Regions from separate parts of the Rhodococcus sp. MALMAid1271 genome, predicted to be linked through region 2. Evidence: predicted binding sites of a transcription regulator. Region 2 holds the regulator's gene; the other holds the start of a gene.

Region 1 (9,210 bases), on a different contig from region 2:
TGGATCCACTCGAAGGCGATGTCGCCGAGCACCCACAGTGCGGTTCCCGCGGCGATGGTCAACCATGCCGTGTGGTTGCGCGGTCGGTGCATCCTGGTGCCGATCACGGTGGCAGCAACGGCGGAGGCTCCGACGAGTACGAACACTGATTGCGCCATGACCACGGTCGGGACGAGGAAGTAGGCGACGCAGCCGAATGCGCCGAGTACTGCGTACCACCGCCACCAGGCCGTCACGATTCTCTCCAGCCGTTCACGCCGATCCGACGGTTTCAACAATGGCACACTTGGTGATCTGGGTCACTTCGTCCAACCCGATTGCTCGGGTTGTGCCCACAGGAGTGTCGGTAGCACGTGCGAGCATGATTTCGTGGAGTCGAACAATCGGAATCCGGCGAGCATCATGCACGCCGACCTCGACTCTTTCTATGCCTCGGTGGAGCAGCGCGACGATCCTCGGCTGCGGGGTAAACCGATTATCGTCGGTGGGGGAGTGGTGCTCGCCGCCAGCTACGAGGCCAAGACGTTCGGGGTGCGCACGGCGATGAGCGGCGGTCAGGCGCGGGCGGTGTGCCCGCAGGCCATCGTGGTCCCGCCGCGTATGGAGGCGTATTCGCAGGCGAGCAAGGATGTGTTCGACGTCTTCCACGACACGACCCCGTTGGTGGAGGGCATTTCGATCGACGAGGCGTTCCTCGACGTCGGCGGCCTCCGGAATATCGCGGGCAGCGCCCTCGAGATCGGGGAACAACTGCGACGCGACGTCGCCGAGCAGGTGGGGTTACCGATCACCGTCGGCATCGCGACCACCAAGTTCTTGGCCAAGGTGGCCAGCGCCTTCGCCAAGCCCGACGGCCTGCTGCTCGTTCCGCCCGGTGGCGAACTGGAGTTTCTGCACCCGTTGAACATCGAAAGGCTCTGGGGCGTGGGTAAAGTGACCGCTCAGAAGCTGCATGTCCTCGATATCAGGACCGTTGGCGATATCGCAGCCTACGGCGAGCGGTCGTTGGCTGCGGTGCTCGGCAAGGGTGCGGGCGCACACCTGTACGCGCTGGCCATGGGCCAGGATCCGCGACGCGTCACGCCGGGGAAGTCGCGTAGTTCCATCGGCGCACAGCGAGCGCTCGGACGCGGCAGGCACGACGCGGCCGAGGTGGAGGCCTCGTTGATCGGGCTCGTCGACCGCGTCACGCACCGGATGCGTGGGGCGCAGCGAACCGGTCGAACCGTGATGTTGCGCTTGCGTTTTGCCGATTTCACCCGGGCCACCCGGTCGCATACTCTCGATCGTGCGACCGCTGACACCCAGGTCATCCTCGAGGCGGCACTGGCGTTGCTCCGCCAAGCAGCACCGCTGATCGCGGACAAGGGCATCACTCTGGTCGGTGTGACGGTGTCGAGCATCGACAAGGGCGGGTCCGAGCAATTGGAGTTGCAGTTCGACAGCAAGGCGGTGCGGACCCCGCCGGAGGCGTCAGCGCTCGATCGTGCCCTCGACGGGGTGCACAAGAAGTTCGGGTCCACCTCGCTGACCCGCGGGGTGCTGCTCGGGCGCGATCCGGGAATCTCCGTTCCGTTGCTGCCGGACTGATCAGCGGCGGATCGAGGGTCTCACGCGAAATTCGCTTGGCATCATGGTCAGTCTTTCCTGAATCCGTAGTCGGTACGAGGGATCGGCCCGCAGATCGAAGCGCTGCAGAATTGTTCCGAGGACCAGGACCGCCTCGTGGATGGCGAATTGCCTTCCGATGCAAGCTCGTTCGCCAGTTCCGAAGGGTTTGTAGACATGGGCCGGGCGAGCTTTGATGCGCTCGGGTAGAAAGTTGTCCGGGTCGAACTCGCCCGGGTGATCACCCCACACCGGATCGCGATGAAGGGCCGTCACCAGCACGACGGCCCAGTCCCCGGCGTCCATGCGGTAACCGTCGCCGATGACGGTCTGTGCTCGTGCGGCTCGGCCGAACGCGGGAACCGTAGGCCACAGCCGCAGAGACTCGTCGAGGACTCGGCGAACGTACCGGAGTTTGGGTACCTGGCCGAACTCCGGCGAGCCCGTGCCCCAGACCTCGTCGACCTCGGCGCGTGCGCGCTCGAACACCTCGGGATGCGTCGCCAAGTAGTACAACGCGAACGACAGCGCCCCCGAGGTCGTTTCGTGGCCAGCGATCAGGAATGTCAGGATCTGGTAACCGATGTTCGCTTCGCTGAGCGCATTCGGATTGTCGACATCTCGCGCTGCGTCCATCATGATCTGCAGCAGGTCGGTGAAGTCTCCGGTGGATTGCCGACGGGTGCGAACGACATCGGCGAGAACCTCGGCCAAGTACTGCTTGTTGCGGCTGTATCGACGATCCGACCGGGCGAACAGTGGCCTGGCGAACGCGGGCACCGACAGCAGTGATCGCCGCTGGTTGTAGGTCAGGGCCCCGACCATGGCGGACACGAACGGGTGTGTCTCGACGGACGCGAACGAATCGAAGCTGTAGCTGAACCCTGTTCGGCCGATGGTCTCGAGGGTCAGCTTCGTCATGTCCGAGGACACGTCGGTCGGCGAACCGTTGCGCGAGAGGCGTTCCCAGTGCTCGATCAGATCGTCCGCGACCTCGACCATGATCCGGTGGTATCCGCGCATGGCACCGGCCGTGAACGCCGGGCGGAGCAGATCATGGGCTCGTCGCCAGTTCGGTTCGTGGTTGTACGCGGTGAACAGCCCGTCGGCTCCGATGTCGCGCAGACTCTCCACTCCCGGGGGTAAGAACTTCTCGAAGCGCTTCTCGTCGCACAGTTCGCCCACCACGTCGGCACCGGAGGCGAAGACGAAGCGCCGGCCGAGGATCTGTCGCTCGAACATCGGTCCGAGCCGAGCCGCCAACGCGGTCGAATCCTGAATCGGAGTGCGCGGGTCGACGCCGACGATGTCACCGAGCACGGGAAGTCGGTGCGGTGGATGCGGGAGTGAGTAGCCCTGTGCTGCGAATCGTGTCGACATCGGCACCCCATCGAGTCGAGGCCGACTCTTGTTGAATCGGCGTCTAATAGAGACCGTACCCACTGTTGAATCCGTGTCAACTAGCATTCGAAGCCCATGACGAATCGCCGCACACGCATGACGCCCGAGCAGCGGCGTGCGCAATTGATCGAGATCGGATCGGCCCTGTTTGCCGAGCGGCCCTACGAGGACGTGTGGATCGAGGAGGTAGCCGACCTCGCGGGAGTGTCGCGAGGGTTGATGTACCACTATTTCCCGTCCAAGCGAGAGTTCTTCGTCGAGATAGTACGAACGGAATCCGAGCGCAACCTGGCCATCACGGCCCCGGACGTGTCGCTGCCGGTCCTGGAGCAGATCGCCGCCGGGCTCGACGCCTACATCGCCTACACCGACGAACACGCGCACGGCATCCGGGCCGTCAATCGAGGCGCGCTGCTCGGCGATGCCCGCATCAACGACATCCTGACGCGCGAGTTCGATATTCAGCAACAGCGCATTCTCTCCGCATTGCCCGTCGAGTTCCACGACGACGAGGTGGTTCGGGCCGCGCTACGTGGGTGGGTGGCTTTCGTGCGCGAGGTCTGTCACGACTGGGTCGAACGTCGAACGCTCGAGCGGGAACAGGTTCGCGAGCTGTGCCTGAAAGCGATTTCGGGTCTTCTCGAGGTGTGAGCTGCGGAGCTATCGTCGACGTATGTGCCGAAACATCACCACCCTGCGAGGGTTGGAACCGCATGCCACGGACGAGGAGATCGAAGCGGCCGCGCGGCAGTACGTCCGCAAGATCAGTGGCGTGCAGAAGACCTCCGACGCCACCCGTGAAGCCTTCGAGCTGGCCGTCGCCGAGGTGACCGCGACGACGCATCGCCTGCTCCACGCTCTGCCGGAGCGGCGTCAGCCCCCTCCCACGGTGCCGCCGCTGAGGCGTCCGGAAGTGCAGGCCAGGATCGCGGCCAAGGCCGGGTCCTAGAGGCGGACCTATCGAGTGCTGTCCGGAGGCACCTCGGGGAGGCCTTCGCTCACGCGCAGCTTCTCGGCCATCGAGCTGAGGAGGTTCTGAGACTCCTCGGACAGATCGAATGCCCGGGCGGACAGGCGGCGGAGGCCGTATCCCTGTAATTGGGTGAGCAATTCGAGGTCGTGATCGATCTTGGATGCGTAGATGTCGTCGAAGAAGTAGTCGGGTTTGACCTTGAAGTATGCGGCCAGGGCCGTCACCGTGTCGGCCGATGGGTTGGCCCGTTGCCCCGAACGTAGTTGCGAGATGTACGGCTTGGAGATCTGGTGGCCGCGCAGGGCGAGGTCATCGGCGACTTCGGCGTTGGTGTGCGGTTTGCGTCCGGGCGGGTGGATTGTGGCGAAGAGGTGGTTCAGACGCGCGGCGAAGTCAGGGGACATCGGGTACGTGTGTGCCTTTCTGATCTGACCGCTGCCCACCCGGGCAGATCGATCCGCCGCGGATCGAACCGGCTCATAGTAGCCGCTGCCGAGTTTCGGCAAAACTAGGGCTGACCTGCGCAAACTCGAGCGAGAACAGTACTGTTCGGTTTCTTGCACCGGCGCGTCCACGCCCCGCAGGTTCGGTTCGAACGGATGGTTTTCCGTGGAACCGTCGGCGTGAGCCCGGCCTCGGTGGCAGACTGGATCGCCAGGCGAAGGGGGTGGACATGACCGATCGTCGACGAAGGACGTTCGATTCACGAGATGGGGACGCGGAGGTGGTCGAGCCGCTGCTACGTGCGGTGCTGTCCTACGCCCCGCGGGACGAGTCGCCCACACCGCATCCGTCCGAGGGGATCGTTCTCGGAGCCGAGAACGGCTCCGGCACCATTCGGCTCGAACTCGTCATCGCGGGCGATCTCGACTCCGGAATTCCAGGTCCGTTCGGGTCCAGGTTCTACGAATGTGGCTCATTCGAAGTGATTGTGCCGCAGCGGGATCCGCGAGACGGAGCGCTGCTGATGATCCATCTGCTCGACGCGAGTGCGCCGCGAAAATTCGAGTTCGTGACCTCGATGCCGCCGTCGTGGAAACTGCGGCTCGAGTCCGACGGTTCGGTGTCGGTACTCGATGAACTCGGCGAGGCCGTGATATTCATCGGCCGCCCATGGGCCTTCGATGCCGATCTGCATCCGGTCCACGTGTACTACACCATCGAGAACGGCCTGCTGGTGCAGAACGTCCAGGCCGAGGCCGACACCGGATATCCCATCCTGATCGATCCTGATCCCGACGCGATCATCACCGGAGACGGTCGACTCGTCACCGAAGCCTGGACCCCACGGCTGGTGGCGGGCGGTGTGGTCGAGGAGGTGTCGCCGCGGTCGTTGTCGAGCTGAGCGACTACCGCGCATCGCGATTTCAGAACGGATCGTGCTGAATGTGCTCTATCGGGGTACCGACCTTGCGGAGGGCGTAGAGCGTCGTACGAACCATCGACGGTGACCCGCAGACCTGAATCTGGCGATCCGCCCACGATCCGAACTGGGTCACCACCTTGCCCACCGCGCCGTGCAATCGATGGTGCATTCCCCACGGCAATTCGCGCGGGGGACCGGAATACCACCACGGATCCTCGGACTCCTCGGTCACCGGAACGACCGTGAGCCACGGATTCGACAGCGACAACTGCCACAGTGTGTCCAGATCGTAGAGATCGCACGGATACGTACCACTGACGAAGAGGTGCACTCGCGGATTGTTGCTGCGCTGCGCCATCTCCATCACCTGCGCGCGCAACGGTGCCAGGCCGGTACCGCCCGCGATCATCAACACGTCCTCGCGGATTGCGCGATCGACGTACATCCCGCCCAACGGCGGACTGATGGACCAGCGGTCGCCGACGGCGGTCTCGGTGACCATCGCCGGAGACACCCAGCCACCGGATACGCGTCGAACATGGAACTCGATCTCGCCGTACGGGTTGCTCGGAATGGCCGGGGACAGGTAGCGCCACAGCTTGGGTCGCTGTGGAATCTGCACGCTGACGTACTGGCCGGGGAAGTAGGGAATCTCGCCGTCGGTCTTCAGCCGTACCACTGCGAGATCGTCGAGCAGGCGCTGATGTTCGACGACGGTCGCACTCCAGTAAGGCGGCAGTTCGTCGTCGTCCGCGGCGACGGCCATGGCATTGCTCACCACGGTGAGGGTGTCGTGCCAGGCCCTCTCGACCTCGTCGGTCCACACCTCGTTGCCCACGAACGTCCGGAACGCGTTGATCAGAGCCGAGCTGCCTGCACGAAAATGGGCGCCCGATATTCCGTGCTTGCGATGATCCCGGCCGAGCTGAGCGAGGAACGGCTCCACCCGGTCGGTGTCGTCGAGGTGTTCGAAGACGTACCCGAGGGCCAACACGAAATGTTCGCGCAGGGCGTCCATCGACGCGGGAAACAGCGCGCGGAAGTCGGGGTATTCGGCGAACAGGTGGGCGTAGAACGACCGCGACAAACGGGCTGGACCGTCCTCGGCCGCGATCACCGATTTGAACCCGGTACGCACCAAGGAGATCGTTCGTGCGTCGAGCAACCTCCACCCCCACTGCTTGACCTTGTCGACGGACACCAAAGTAGACCGATCGAGACCATCTCGCACGGGCTTCGCCCTCGTGCGCACGACAAGAAAGTCAGGGTTGAGCGGAACAGACTCAACTTTGCTATGGTTGTACCCAGCGACAGGCTCGAATCCCACTCTGGAAAGAAGGTGACCGGTGGACAGTTTCACTCCCACCACGAAGTCGCAGGCAGCGTTGTCCGCTGCCCTGCAGGCCGCGTCCGCGGCCGGCAACCCGGACATCCGTCCGGCACATTTGTTGGTGGCGTTGCTCGATCAGACCGACGGCATCGCCACACCGCTGCTGAAGGCCGTCGGCGTCGACCCTGCAACGGTGCGTCGAGAAGCGCAGAACCTGGTGGATCGACTGCCCTCGGCATCCGGTTCCACCACGACCCCGCAACTCGGCCGTGAAACCCTCGCCGCGATCACTGCAGCACAGCACCTGGCCACCGAACTCGACGACGAGTACGTCTCCACCGAGCATCTGATGGTCGGCTTGGCTTCGGGAAACGACGACATCGCCAAGCTCTTGACCGGCCACGGAGCTGGACCGAACGAGCTGCGTGACGCCTTTCAAGCGGTGCGGGGAAGTGCTCGGGTCACCAGCGCCGACCCGGAGAGCACCTATCAGGCCCTGGAGAAGTACAGCACCGATCTGACCGCGCTTGCCCGATCGGGAAAGCTCGATCCGGTCATCGGCCGCGACACCGAGATCAGGCGCGTCGTGCAGGTACTCTCGCGCCGCACCAAGAACAACCCGGTGCTCATCGGCGAACCCGGCGTCGGCAAGACCGCCATCGTCGAAGGGCTCGCCCAGCGGGTCGTCGCCGGTGACGTTCCGGAAAGCCTGCGGGGTAAGACCGTGGTCTCCCTCGACCTCGGTTCGATGGTTGCCGGAGCGAAGTTCCGCGGTGAATTCGAAGAACGGCTCAAGGCGGTGCTCGACGACATCAAGAACTCCGCAGGCCAGGTGATCACGTTCATCGACGAGCTGCACACCATCGTCGGTGCCGGAGCGACCGGTGAATCGGCGATGGACGCGGGAAACATGATCAAGCCCATGCTTGCGCGCGGCGAACTGCGGCTGGTCGGTGCGACGACGCTCGAGGAGTACCGCAAGTACATCGAGAAGGACGCTGCCCTCGAACGTCGCTTCCAGCAGGTCTACGTCGGCGAGCCCTCGGTCGAGGACACCGTCGGCATCCTGCGCGGACTCAAGGAACGCTACGAGGTGCACCACGGCGTGCGGATCACCGACTCCGCACTGGTCGCCGCGGCCACGCTCAGTGACCGGTACATCACCGCACGCTTCCTGCCGGACAAGGCCATCGACCTGGTCGACGAGGCGGCATCGCGACTGCGCATGGAGATCGACTCACGACCGGTCGAGATCGACGAAGTGGAACGGGCCGTGCGTCGCCTCGAGATCGAGGAGATGGCGCTGGCGAAGGAGACCGACGACGCGTCGAAGGCGCGGCTGGACAAGCTCCGTCAGGAGTTGGCCGATCTGCAAGAGAAGCTCGCCGGTCTGAGCACGCGCTGGCAGAACGAGAAGGGTGCCATCGACTCGGTGCGGGCACTGAAGGAGGAACTCGAGAATCTACGCGGTGAATCCGACCGGGCGGAGCGCGACGGCGATCTCGGCAAGGCCGCCGAGCTGCGGTACGGACGCATCCCGACGCTCGAGAAGGAGCTCGCTGCCAAGACCGAGGCCTCGTCCGCGCAGGGCGAGGTGATGCTCAAGGAAGAGGTCGGTCCCGACGACGTCGCCGATGTCGTGGCGGCTTGGACGGGAATTCCGGCGGGCCGGATGCTCGAAGGCGAGACGGCCAAGCTGCTTCGGATGGAAGACGAACTCGGCAAGCGAGTCGTCGGACAGAAGGACGCGGTACAGGCGGTGTCCGACGCCGTCCGACGCTCCCGCGCCGGGGTGGCCGATCCCAACCGCCCGACGGGGTCGTTCCTGTTCCTCGGTCCCACCGGTGTCGGTAAGACCGAGCTCGCGAAGGCGTTGGCGGAGTTCCTCTTCGACGACGAACGCGCGATGGTGCGGATCGACATGAGCGAGTACAGCGAGAAGCATGCCGTTGCTCGCCTCGTCGGTGCGCCTCCGGGCTACGTCGGCTACGAGGCCGGCGGGCAGTTGACCGAGGCGGTGCGCAGGCGTCCGTACACGGTGGTGCTGTTCGACGAGGTCGAAAAGGCGCATGCCGATGTGTTCGACATCCTGCTCGCCGTGCTCGACGAGGGCAGGCTCACCGACGGTCAGGGGCGGACGGTCGACTTCCGCAACACGATCCTGATCCTCACCTCCAACCTCGGTGCAGGCGGCACCAAGGAGCAGGTGATGGATGCGGTGCGGCGCTCGTTCAAGCCCGAGTTCGTCAACCGTCTCGACGACGTCGTGGTGTTCGACGCCCTGTCCGAGGACCAGCTCGAGTCGATCGTCGACATCCAGCTCGGCTTCCTCGCCACGCGGCTGGCGGCTCGTCGCCTGACGTTGGAGGTGTCGTCGCCGGCGAAGATGTGGCTGGCGGTGCGTGGTTACGATCCGCTGTACGGTGCTCGGCCACTGCGTCGGCTGATCCAGCAGGCGATCGGGGACCAACTGGCGAAGCTGCTGCTCGCCGGCGATGTTCACGACGGCGACGTGGTCTCGGTCAACGTCAG
Region 2 (9,210 bases):
TTGATGGTCGTCGCAAGTCCCTGGTAGACGCTGTTGGCGCGAGCGAGCTTCAATGTCGCGGCCAGTGCCGTGCGGCTCGATGTCACGAACCGCTGCGTCGCGGCGTTCTCGGCCCCGATGCCTCGCAAGGGCCGCACTCCGCTGACCAGATCCGTGGCCATGCCGGACACCCCGGCCACCCGGGCTTGCTGCTCGGTGGCCGCGCGGGTCAGCAGTGGAGCGAGGCGCTGCAGTGCAATGAGGATGACCGGGGTACCGATGACGACGGCGAGGCCGAGGGGAATGTCGACCACCAGCAACGCCACTGCCGACGCGAGGACCGCCACGGCCGATGCGAAGACCCGGGCGATCAGATCGAGGATCCACGACTCCTTCTCGGCGTCGGATGTCGAGACCGTGAGCAACTCCCCTGCCGACAGCTCGGTCCGCAGGCCCCGTGGGTCGAGGACGCGTCCGGCAACCTCCACGCGGACCAGGTGCGCCTCCCGCTCGATGGCGACGACGATGATGCGTGCACCGATACGCCAGGCGTAGGACAGAGTGACGAACAGAGCCGCCAGCCCGATCAGCGAGGCGATCATCGCCGTGATGTCACCGGTGTCGATGGCCCGCGAGACGATCAGTCCGATGGCCACCGGGACCATCGTTTCGCACAGTTGATGCACCCCGAACAGCAGCGACGAGACGATCAGGCGGGTGCGATGCCGTCGTACGGTGCGCCGCAGAATCGCGGAGCCGGTCGCCGGAGAAGGTGCCTCCATCACCGTCCGAGCAGCGCTGTGCGGTACAGATTCGGTCATTTGCTGCAGCCTAAGGCATCACGAACTGGCGATGGGGTGCCACATTTACATAGAGTCGGGACCAGAGAACACCGAATAAGTCCAGCAGAGAGTACGGAGAACACCATGCCTGCCAAGACATCGACCGACAACGACATCGCCGACGAAGACATCGTCCCACTCGAGTACGAAACGGCCAGCCAGGCTCAGCGCGTCGTCGCCGCATACGCGACCGATGCCGACGAATGCCGCATGTTGTTGTCGATGCTGGGTATAGATCCCGTAGCGAAGACCGAATGAGCCGGTCTACGCAGGGATAGTCCCCCAGGATCAACAAGCGGATTGGACAGTTGTGGCTGACGCCTCGCAGGGTTCGGATTTCGTCGTCGTTGCCAATAGGCTCCCGGTCGATCTGGAGAAGCTCCCGGACGGGAGCACGCGATGGAAGCGAAGCCCCGGCGGGTTGGTCACCGCCCTCGAGCCGATCCTGCGCGCGAACAAGGGTGCCTGGGTGGGCTGGGTCGGGGTGTCCGATGTCGACGTCGAGCCCTTCGTCGAGGACGACTTGCAACTGCGTCCGGTCCCGATCAGCGAGAACGAGTACAAGCAGTATTACGAGGGCTTTTCCAACGCCACCCTGTGGCCGCTCTACCACGACGTCATCGTCAAACCGGTGTACGACCGCGACTGGTGGAACGCCTATGTCGAGGTCAACCGCCGCTTCGCCGAGAAGACGTCCGAGGCGGCGGCTCAGGGCGCAACGGTGTGGATCCAGGACTACCAGCTCCAGCTCGTCCCCAAGATGCTGCGCATGCTGCGCCCCGATCTGACCATCGGGTTCTTCCTGCACATCCCGTTCCCGCCGATCGAGCTGTTCATGCAGATGCCGTGGCGCACCGAGATCGTCGAAGGACTGCTCGGTGCCGACCTCATCGGCTTCCACCTGTCCGGCGGCGCGCAGAACTTCCTCTACCTTGCCCGACGCCTCGCCGGGGGAACCACGTCCCGCGGCACCGTCGGCGTGCGGTCCAAGTTGGGCGTCGTGCAGGTGGGGTTCAGGACCGTGCGAGTCGGCGCGTTTCCGATCTCCATCGATTCCGGTGATCTCGACACCAAGTCACGGACGAAGGCCGTCCGCGATCGCGCGAAGCAACTGCGCAAGGACCTCGGCAACCCGAAACGCATCATGCTCGGCGTCGATCGCTTGGACTACACCAAGGGAATCGACGTCCGGCTCAATGCTTTTCGCGAGTTGCTCGAAGAGGGACGCGTCGATCCGGCCGAGAACATCATCGTGCAGTTGGCGACGCCGAGCCGTGAACGCGTCGAGAGTTACGTCGCGATGCGCAGCGAGATCGAGCAACAGGTGGGTCGAATCAACGGCGAGTACGGCCAGGTGGGGCACCCGGTGGTGCACTACCTGCACCGGCCGATCCCCCGCGACGATCTGCTGGCGTATTTCGTCGCCGCCGACGTCATGCTGGTCACCCCGCTGCGCGACGGCATGAACCTCGTCGCCAAGGAATACGTGGCCTGCCGCAGCGATCTCGGCGGAGCGTTGGTCCTCAGCGAATTCACCGGTGCAGCAGCAGAACTGCGTCAGTCGTACTTGTGCAACCCACATGACCTGGACAGCGTGAAGGACGCGATCACCGGCGCACTCGAACAGGAACCCGAAGCAGGCAAACGGCACATGCGTGCCATGCGTCGGCAGGTGCTCGCGCACGATGTCGATCGCTGGGCTCGCTCTTTCCTGACCGCGCTGGCACAACCCCCGGAAGGGTCAGGCCCGGCGCAGCGATAAATCGCTTTCCCGAGACCGTCGACGGCTGTTAGCGTGCCGTCGACGGTTTTTTCATGCGCTTTCACGTGAGGAGGTGGGCATCATGGCCACCTGGACGAGCACACACCCGAGCCCTCGTTCCGCCTCTCCGAAGGATCTTGCATGTCTCCACTGGACCAGTACGGCCTCGACCAGCACTGGCTGACCGAGTTCGAAAAGCTCTCCCCGGGATCGGTTCTCGGCCGCGTCGTTCGCGTAGACCGCGGTGAATTCGATGCCGTGACCGGTGACGGAATCGTCCGCGGCGCAGGCACTCGTACCTGCGCCGGGGACTGGGTCGCCCTCCGGCAACATTCCGAACGCCAGTTCCTCCTGGCCGATATCCTGCCCCGCCGAACGGCGATCGAACGCGCGTGCGCCGGATCGACCTCCGAGACACAGGTTCTCGGGGCGAATGTCGATACCGTCGTGGTGGCTGTCGCGTCGGACACCACTGTCGATCTCGGTCGCGTCGAGCGCTACCTCACGCTTGTCTGGGGCAGCGGTGCCGTCCCCGTTCTCGTGATCACCAAAGCCGACAGTGGCGCCGTGGCCGAGGACCAGCTTCGAGCCTGCGCGCCCGGCGTCGCCGTCTGCCGCACCAGCGCACTGTCGGGCGACGGAATCGATTCACTGACAGCGCATCTGCGCGGAACCGTGGCGCTGATCGGGCCGTCGGGATCGGGAAAGTCGACCCTCGGTAATGCCTTGCTCGATCGCAGCGCATTCGTCACCGGCGACACCCGTGCGGCGGACAGCAAGGGCAGGCACACGACAACGCATCGCGAGTTGGTGCCGATTCCCGACACGGAACTGACGCTCCTGGACACACCGGGCCTGCGGTCGGTGGGGGTGCAGGGATCGGAAGATGCGGTGGCAAGCACTTTTTCCGACATCGACGAACTCGCCGCCTCGTGTCGCTTCGGCGACTGCGCGCACGTGCACGAGCCCGGATGTGCGGTGCTCGCCGCCGTCGATTCGGGTGAACTCACCGCCCGTAGGCTCGGAAATTACCGAAAGCTGCTGCGGGAGAACGCGTGGGCAACCTCGAGGCATGATGCCAGAGCACGCAACGAGAAGCTGCGGGAGTTCAAGCAGATCTCGAAGTCGCTGCGGCAGAAGTACGCGGTGGAACGAAAGGCGCGGTAGGTCAGTTCTCGTCGAACAGCGAGGGGTTCTCGCTCTCCGCCTCTGCCTGCGGAGTCGAACCCTCGTTGCTCGACGCCTTGCGCACCACCTCGACCGTGGTGGTCCGTACCGACAGTCGATGTCCGTCGTGATGCTCGAGCAACGCCAGACCCTGGCGGATCTCGAGCACCTTCCACGGGCCGGCGTGCCCGGACGCCTGAACCAGGTCGCCTGGTGCGATCTCGGAAGCCACGGTTGTTCTCCATTCACGAATACAGCGAGTCTGTGACCCACACCCTAGCGGGCAACGTCACCTGCATCGCACTTGCTCGCTCAACAAGTTAGGAGTACTCATGTAATAGTTGTACATATACAAATACTTGGCCGGAGGTGGACATGGGCGAGTTGACCCGACGGCACCGATATTCGGTGCTCGGCATCTGCTGCCTCAGCCTGTTTCTCGTCAGCACCGACAACACGATCGTCAACATCGCACTGCCGTCGATGCGCGCCGACCTGAACGCGTCGGTATCCGGTCTGCAATGGATCATCGATGCATACACCCTGGTAGTGGCGTCACTGCTCATGCTCGGCGGCTCGATGGCCGACAGGTACGGCCGCAAGCGCTTCTTCCTCATCGGAACCGGGACGTTCGTACTCGGGTCCCTGCTGTGCAGCATCGCACCCTCCCTCGGCTGGCTCGTCGCCTTCCGCATGCTCCAAGCCGTCGGCGGCTCGATGATGAATCCCGTGGCGATGTCGATCATCACCAACACCTTCACCGACCCCAAAGAACGCGCCGGGGCCATCGGAATGTGGGGTGCCGTCGTGGGAATCTCGATGTCTGCCGGCCCCGCTCTCGGCGGCGTCCTCGTCACCGCGGCCGGATGGCAGTCCATCTTCTGGATCAACGTCCCCGTGGGCATCTTCGCGCTGGCCATGACGCTGAAATTCGTCCCCGAATCCAAAGCCGAACACTCACGCAAGTTCGACCCGGCCGGTCAGATCCTGATCTTCGCGTTCCTCGTCTCCCTGGTGTTCACCATCATCGAGGGCCCGACGAAGGGCTGGTCATCGCCGCCGATCGTGCTCACCGGTGCCATTGCACTCGGCTCCCTCCTCGGCCTGTTGGTCGTCGAATCGCGTCTCGAAGAGCCGTTGATCCAACTGAAGTTCTTCCGCAGTGCGCCCTTCAGTGGAGCGACGGTGATCGCGGTGTGCGCCTTCGCATCCCTCGGCGGATTCCTGTTCCTCAACACCCTCTACCTCCAGGATGTGCGCGGCTTCTCGCCCCTGCACGCCGGTCTCCTCACCCTGCCGATGGCATTGATGACCCTGATCTTCGCGCCGATCTCCGGGCGCATCGTCGGCTCCCTCGGAGCGCGAATTCCACTGCTGGTCGCAGGCGTCGGATTCGTGACCTCGGCCTTGATGCTCAGTCGGATGGCCCCCACGACCTCCTTCACCTGGCTGGCGGTGGCGTACGTGATCTTCGGAATATCGTTCGGCATGGTCAACGCCCCGATCACCAATACCGCGGTGTCCGGGATGCCGCGCAGCCAGGCTGGAGTGGCGTCCGCGATCGCCTCGACCAGCAGGCAGGTGGGTCAGTCGCTCGGCGTGGCGGTCGTCGGCTCCATCGTCACCGCGAGCATCGTCGGTGAGATCTCCGACGGTTTCACCGCTGCCGCAGTGCCCGCGTGGTTCGTCATCGCGGGTGCAGGCGTGGTCGTCACCGTGCTCGCACTGGTCACCACCGGCCGCTGGGCCCGATCGACCGCCGAGACCATCGGCCGTCCGGTGCTCGTATGACGAACTCCGATGCGGCCGCCGTCTGGCGTGAGATGCGCGCGTTGATGCTCGAGAAACACGACACCAGACGGGCCGTCGCCGAGGCCACCGGAATGAGCTTCCTCCGGGCCAAACTGCTGACCAAGTTGCTCATCTCCGATCGGACGGTCACCGAGCTGGCCGAGATCCTCGCGTCCGATGCGCCCTACGTGTCGCTCAACGTTCGCGAACTGGAAAAGCGAGAACTGGTGATCCGCACCGAGGACCCCGACGATCGCCGACGCCGCATCATCGGACTCACCGACGCCGGACGCCGCATCGCCGAAACGGCCCGATCCATCGCCGACGCCCCGCCCCCGGAGTTCACCACCACATCGGCGGAGGATCTGGCCCATCTACGACGGATTCTGCGGCTGCCCTGACTCAGCGGCGCACCGCGTCGAGTGGGGTGCCGATCTCGACGAGTGCGCGCACGGTGGCCGCTTCCATACCCGGTGATCCGCACACCAGGATCTGCCGATCCGGGAAGGGGCCCTGCGTGGCGACCACATCGGCCACAGCACCCTCCCAGCAGTGTTCGGGCTCGAAGAATGCTGCGGTGGAACCGATCTCGGCATGAATCCGGTCGTTCCACCGGTCCGAGGCCCAGGGCTCGTGCAACTGATCGACCACAGGAACGACGGTCAGCCACGGAAGCTCTGCCGCCATCAACCACAGCATGTCGCTCGCATAGAGATCGCGGGGCGACTTACCTCCGACGAAGAGCGTCACCTTCGGTGGCCTCTCCCATCGGGTGAGGTCGAGCAGAATCGCGCGCAACGGAGCCAGTCCGGTGCCGCCCGCGATCATCACCACGTCGCGACCCGAATCGTCGACATGCAGACTGCCCTGCGGGTCACTGATCTGCCAGACGTCACCGGGCCGTGTCTCGTTGACGATGCCCCCGCTGACCCAGCCGGCCGGAACTGCGCGGACGTGGAACTCCAGCTTGCCGTCGAGCGATGGCGGCAATGCGGGCGAGTACCGCCGGGTCAGCGCAGAGTGCTGAGGAACGGACACCGACACCGACTGGCCCGCCTTGAACGGCACCACGTCGCCTTCGAGCCGAATTACCGCGAGGTCGTTCCGAAGGCGGTGGTACTGAACGACCGTCGATTTCCACGCCTGCATGTCGACCAGGATAGGGGCTCGAGCTCCCTCCGCATCGCGCTCCCCGCGAACGCGCGCGCATTCGCCGGACGCGAGCAAGATAGCGGCCGAACCGAGCACGAGAACGCGCGCACCTGGCGAAGGCGCGCGCGTTTGCGAGCTGGGCGAACCCTCAGCGCTGATGCCTCGGCTTCCAGACGACCAGGGCATTGCGTTGAATCGGCACCAGATCGCGGCGATAGCTCGCGTGCACGGTCGCCAACTCCTGCGCCAGCTCGGAAACCCGGGCCTGGAGAGCCTCGACCTGATTGGTGAGTTCGATGATGCGCTTGATTCCGGCGAGGTTGACCCCCTCGTCCTGCGAGAGTCGTTGCACTTCACGGAGCAATGCGACGTCCCGCGGCGAGTAGCGTCGTCCCCCGCCGGTGGTGCGATGCGGAATGACGAGCCCGAGCCTGTCGTAGGTGCGCAGGGTTTGCGCATGCATGCCCGCAAGCTGCGCGGCGACCGAGATCACGAAGATCTGGGCGTCCGGATCAGCCTGTACTCCACCGGATTTCGCGGCACCACCGTCTGGGGGAACCGACATCACACACCTGCCCACCCGGCCCGCGGGTCGAATCCGCTGGCCTTCTCGGCTTCCAGATAGTTCTTCAAGGCGTCGGTAGCAGCATTGTCCAGTTTCTGCGGGACGGCAACTTTGACGGTCACCATCAGGTCACCGGTGCCGGACTTCTTCGGGATGCCGCGACCCCGTACGCGCAACACTCGGCCGTCGACGGTTCCCGGTGGAACCTTGACACCGACGCGTCCGTCGAGGGTGGGCACCGACAGCGTGGTGCCGAGCACCAACTCGCCGTAGCTCACCGGGACGGTCACCGTCAGATCGTTGTCGGTTCGCCCGAATACCTTGTCGGGCTTGACCCGTACCGTCACGAACAAGTCGCCGGACGGGGCACCGCGCAGCCCTGCCTCGCCCTGTCCGGCGAGGCGCACCTTCTGGCCGTCGCTGATTCCGGCCGGTACGCGCACGGTAATGCTGCGGGTCCGGTTCTGCACTCCGGTTCCACGGCAGTCGGCGCATGGTTCGTCGATGATGGAACCGGAACCGCGGCAGTCGTCGCACGGTTCACTGAAGCCGAATGCGCCTTGGTTCCTGTTGACGACGCCCTGGCCGTTGCACTTGGGGCACACTCGGGGGCTGGTCCCTGGCTTGGCACCGCTGCCGTGGCAGGTGGTGCACGAGGACGGACTGGTCAACCGCAAGGGGACCGTAACGCCCTGTGCCGCTTCACGGAACTGCAGCGTGGTCTCGGTTTCGACGTCACTGCCGCGTCGAGGCCGGTTGTTCTGTGGGCGCGCCGCGCCGCCACCGCGATTGAACAGGCCGCCGAACAGGTCGCCGAGTCCGCCGTCGCCGCCACCTTGGCCGAAGATGTCGCCTACGTCGAAGCTCTGACCACCGCCGCCGAATCCGCCTGCACCCGGTGAGAAGCCACCGCCGCCGCGGCTACCGAAGCCACCGGAGGCGAACAGGCGCCTGGCCTCGTCGTACTCCTTGCGCTTGGCCGGGTCGGCCAGAACGGCGTGCGCCTCGCTGACCGCCTTGAACTTGTTCTCGGCGGCGGCATTGCCGGGATTGGCGTCGGGATGGTTGTCCCGAGCCAACTTTCGGTACGCCTTCTTGATGTCTTCTGCACTAGCGCTGGAGGAAACGCCCAGCTCCTTGTAGAAGTCCTTCTCGATCCACTCCCGCTGGCTCACCGGGCGTCTCCTCCTCTCGCGCTATTTCTTTTTACTGCTCGTCGGACGCAGGTGCATCCGATTCCTCTGGTGCCGGGCTTTCACCAGCACTGTCGACCACGCCGACCATCGCGGTGCGCAGAACACGCTCGCCGAGCTTGTAGCCCGGACGCATCAGTGTTCCGACGACCGGACTGCTGCCGTCGCCCTCGTGCGAGACGGCCTCGTGGATGGCCGGGTCGAAGGCGTCGCCCTCGGCCCCGAAGGTGGTCAGGCCGATGTTCGAGAACACCCCTGCCAGCTTGTCTGCCACGGCCTTGAGCGGTCCGGTTTCGAGATCGCCGTGCTGGCGTGCTCGCTCGAGGTCGTCGAGGACCGGGAGCAACTGCGAGACGACGGACGCCTTCGCATTCTCTGCTCCGCTCTGCTTCTCGCGATCGGTGCGACGCCGATAGTTGGCGTACTCGGCCGAGACTCGCTGCAGGTCGGCGGTGAGCTCGGCGATCTGAGTATCACGAGGATCCTCTACGACCTCGGGCTCGGTCTCCGTCTCGCTGTCTGTCCCTTCCTCTACCGAGCCGGGCTGGGGCGCAGCGCCGGTGCCCGCGAGGGGCTCCGGAACTGCGTCGCCGTCCCGTACTTCACCGGTCTCGGGATCGATCTTCCGCTTGTCCACGAAAGTGACCGGTTCTTGCTCGGTGTTACCCGAGGTCACTTCTTCTCCGCGTCGTCGGCGGGCTCGTCGACAACCTCTGCGTCGACGACACCGTCGTCAGCGGCCTGAGCCTCGCCTTCTGC

What was found. Region 2 encodes HspR, which represses chaperone genes until heat shock. Its sites were predicted from a motif close to ANNTGAGTNNNNNNNACTCANNT; they were not measured.
Region 1: a site for HspR is predicted at 6,615-6,637, ahead of clpB (ATP-dependent chaperone ClpB). Genes of this name have one in related genera too.

What each region holds. Positions count from the first base shown of each region.
Region 1 covers NZ_JBMIRQ010000111.1:39,586-48,795, reverse strand. Annotated here, with positions in the region: gene ACOQFP_RS21375 (putative bifunctional diguanylate cyclase/phosphodiesterase) at 1-236, opposite strand, end outside; gene dinB (DNA polymerase IV) at 370-1,590, shown strand; gene ACOQFP_RS21365 (cytochrome P450) at 1,591-2,988, opposite strand; gene ACOQFP_RS21360 (TetR/AcrR family transcriptional regulator) at 3,085-3,660, shown strand; gene ACOQFP_RS21355 (DUF2277 domain-containing protein) at 3,683-3,958, shown strand; gene ACOQFP_RS21350 (helix-turn-helix domain-containing protein) at 3,967-4,386, opposite strand; gene ACOQFP_RS21345 (hypothetical protein) at 4,656-5,327, shown strand; gene ACOQFP_RS21340 (globin domain-containing protein) at 5,350-6,513, opposite strand; gene clpB (ATP-dependent chaperone ClpB) at 6,695-9,210, shown strand, end outside.
Region 2 covers NZ_JBMIRQ010000080.1:6,389-15,598, forward strand. Annotated here, with positions in the region: gene ACOQFP_RS11180 (ABC transporter ATP-binding protein) at 1-761, opposite strand, end outside; gene ACOQFP_RS11185 (hypothetical protein) at 906-1,079, shown strand; gene ACOQFP_RS11190 (alpha,alpha-trehalose-phosphate synthase (UDP-forming)) at 1,132-2,583, shown strand; gene rsgA (ribosome small subunit-dependent GTPase A) at 2,725-3,750, shown strand; gene ACOQFP_RS11200 (hypothetical protein) at 3,752-3,982, opposite strand; gene ACOQFP_RS11205 (MFS transporter) at 4,126-5,541, shown strand; gene ACOQFP_RS11210 (MarR family winged helix-turn-helix transcriptional regulator) at 5,538-5,942, shown strand; gene ACOQFP_RS11215 (FAD-binding oxidoreductase) at 5,944-6,690, opposite strand; gene ACOQFP_RS11220 (heat shock protein transcriptional repressor HspR) at 6,842-7,258, opposite strand; gene dnaJ (molecular chaperone DnaJ) at 7,258-8,433, opposite strand; gene grpE (nucleotide exchange factor GrpE) at 8,465-9,127, opposite strand; gene dnaK (molecular chaperone DnaK) at 9,124-9,210, opposite strand, start outside.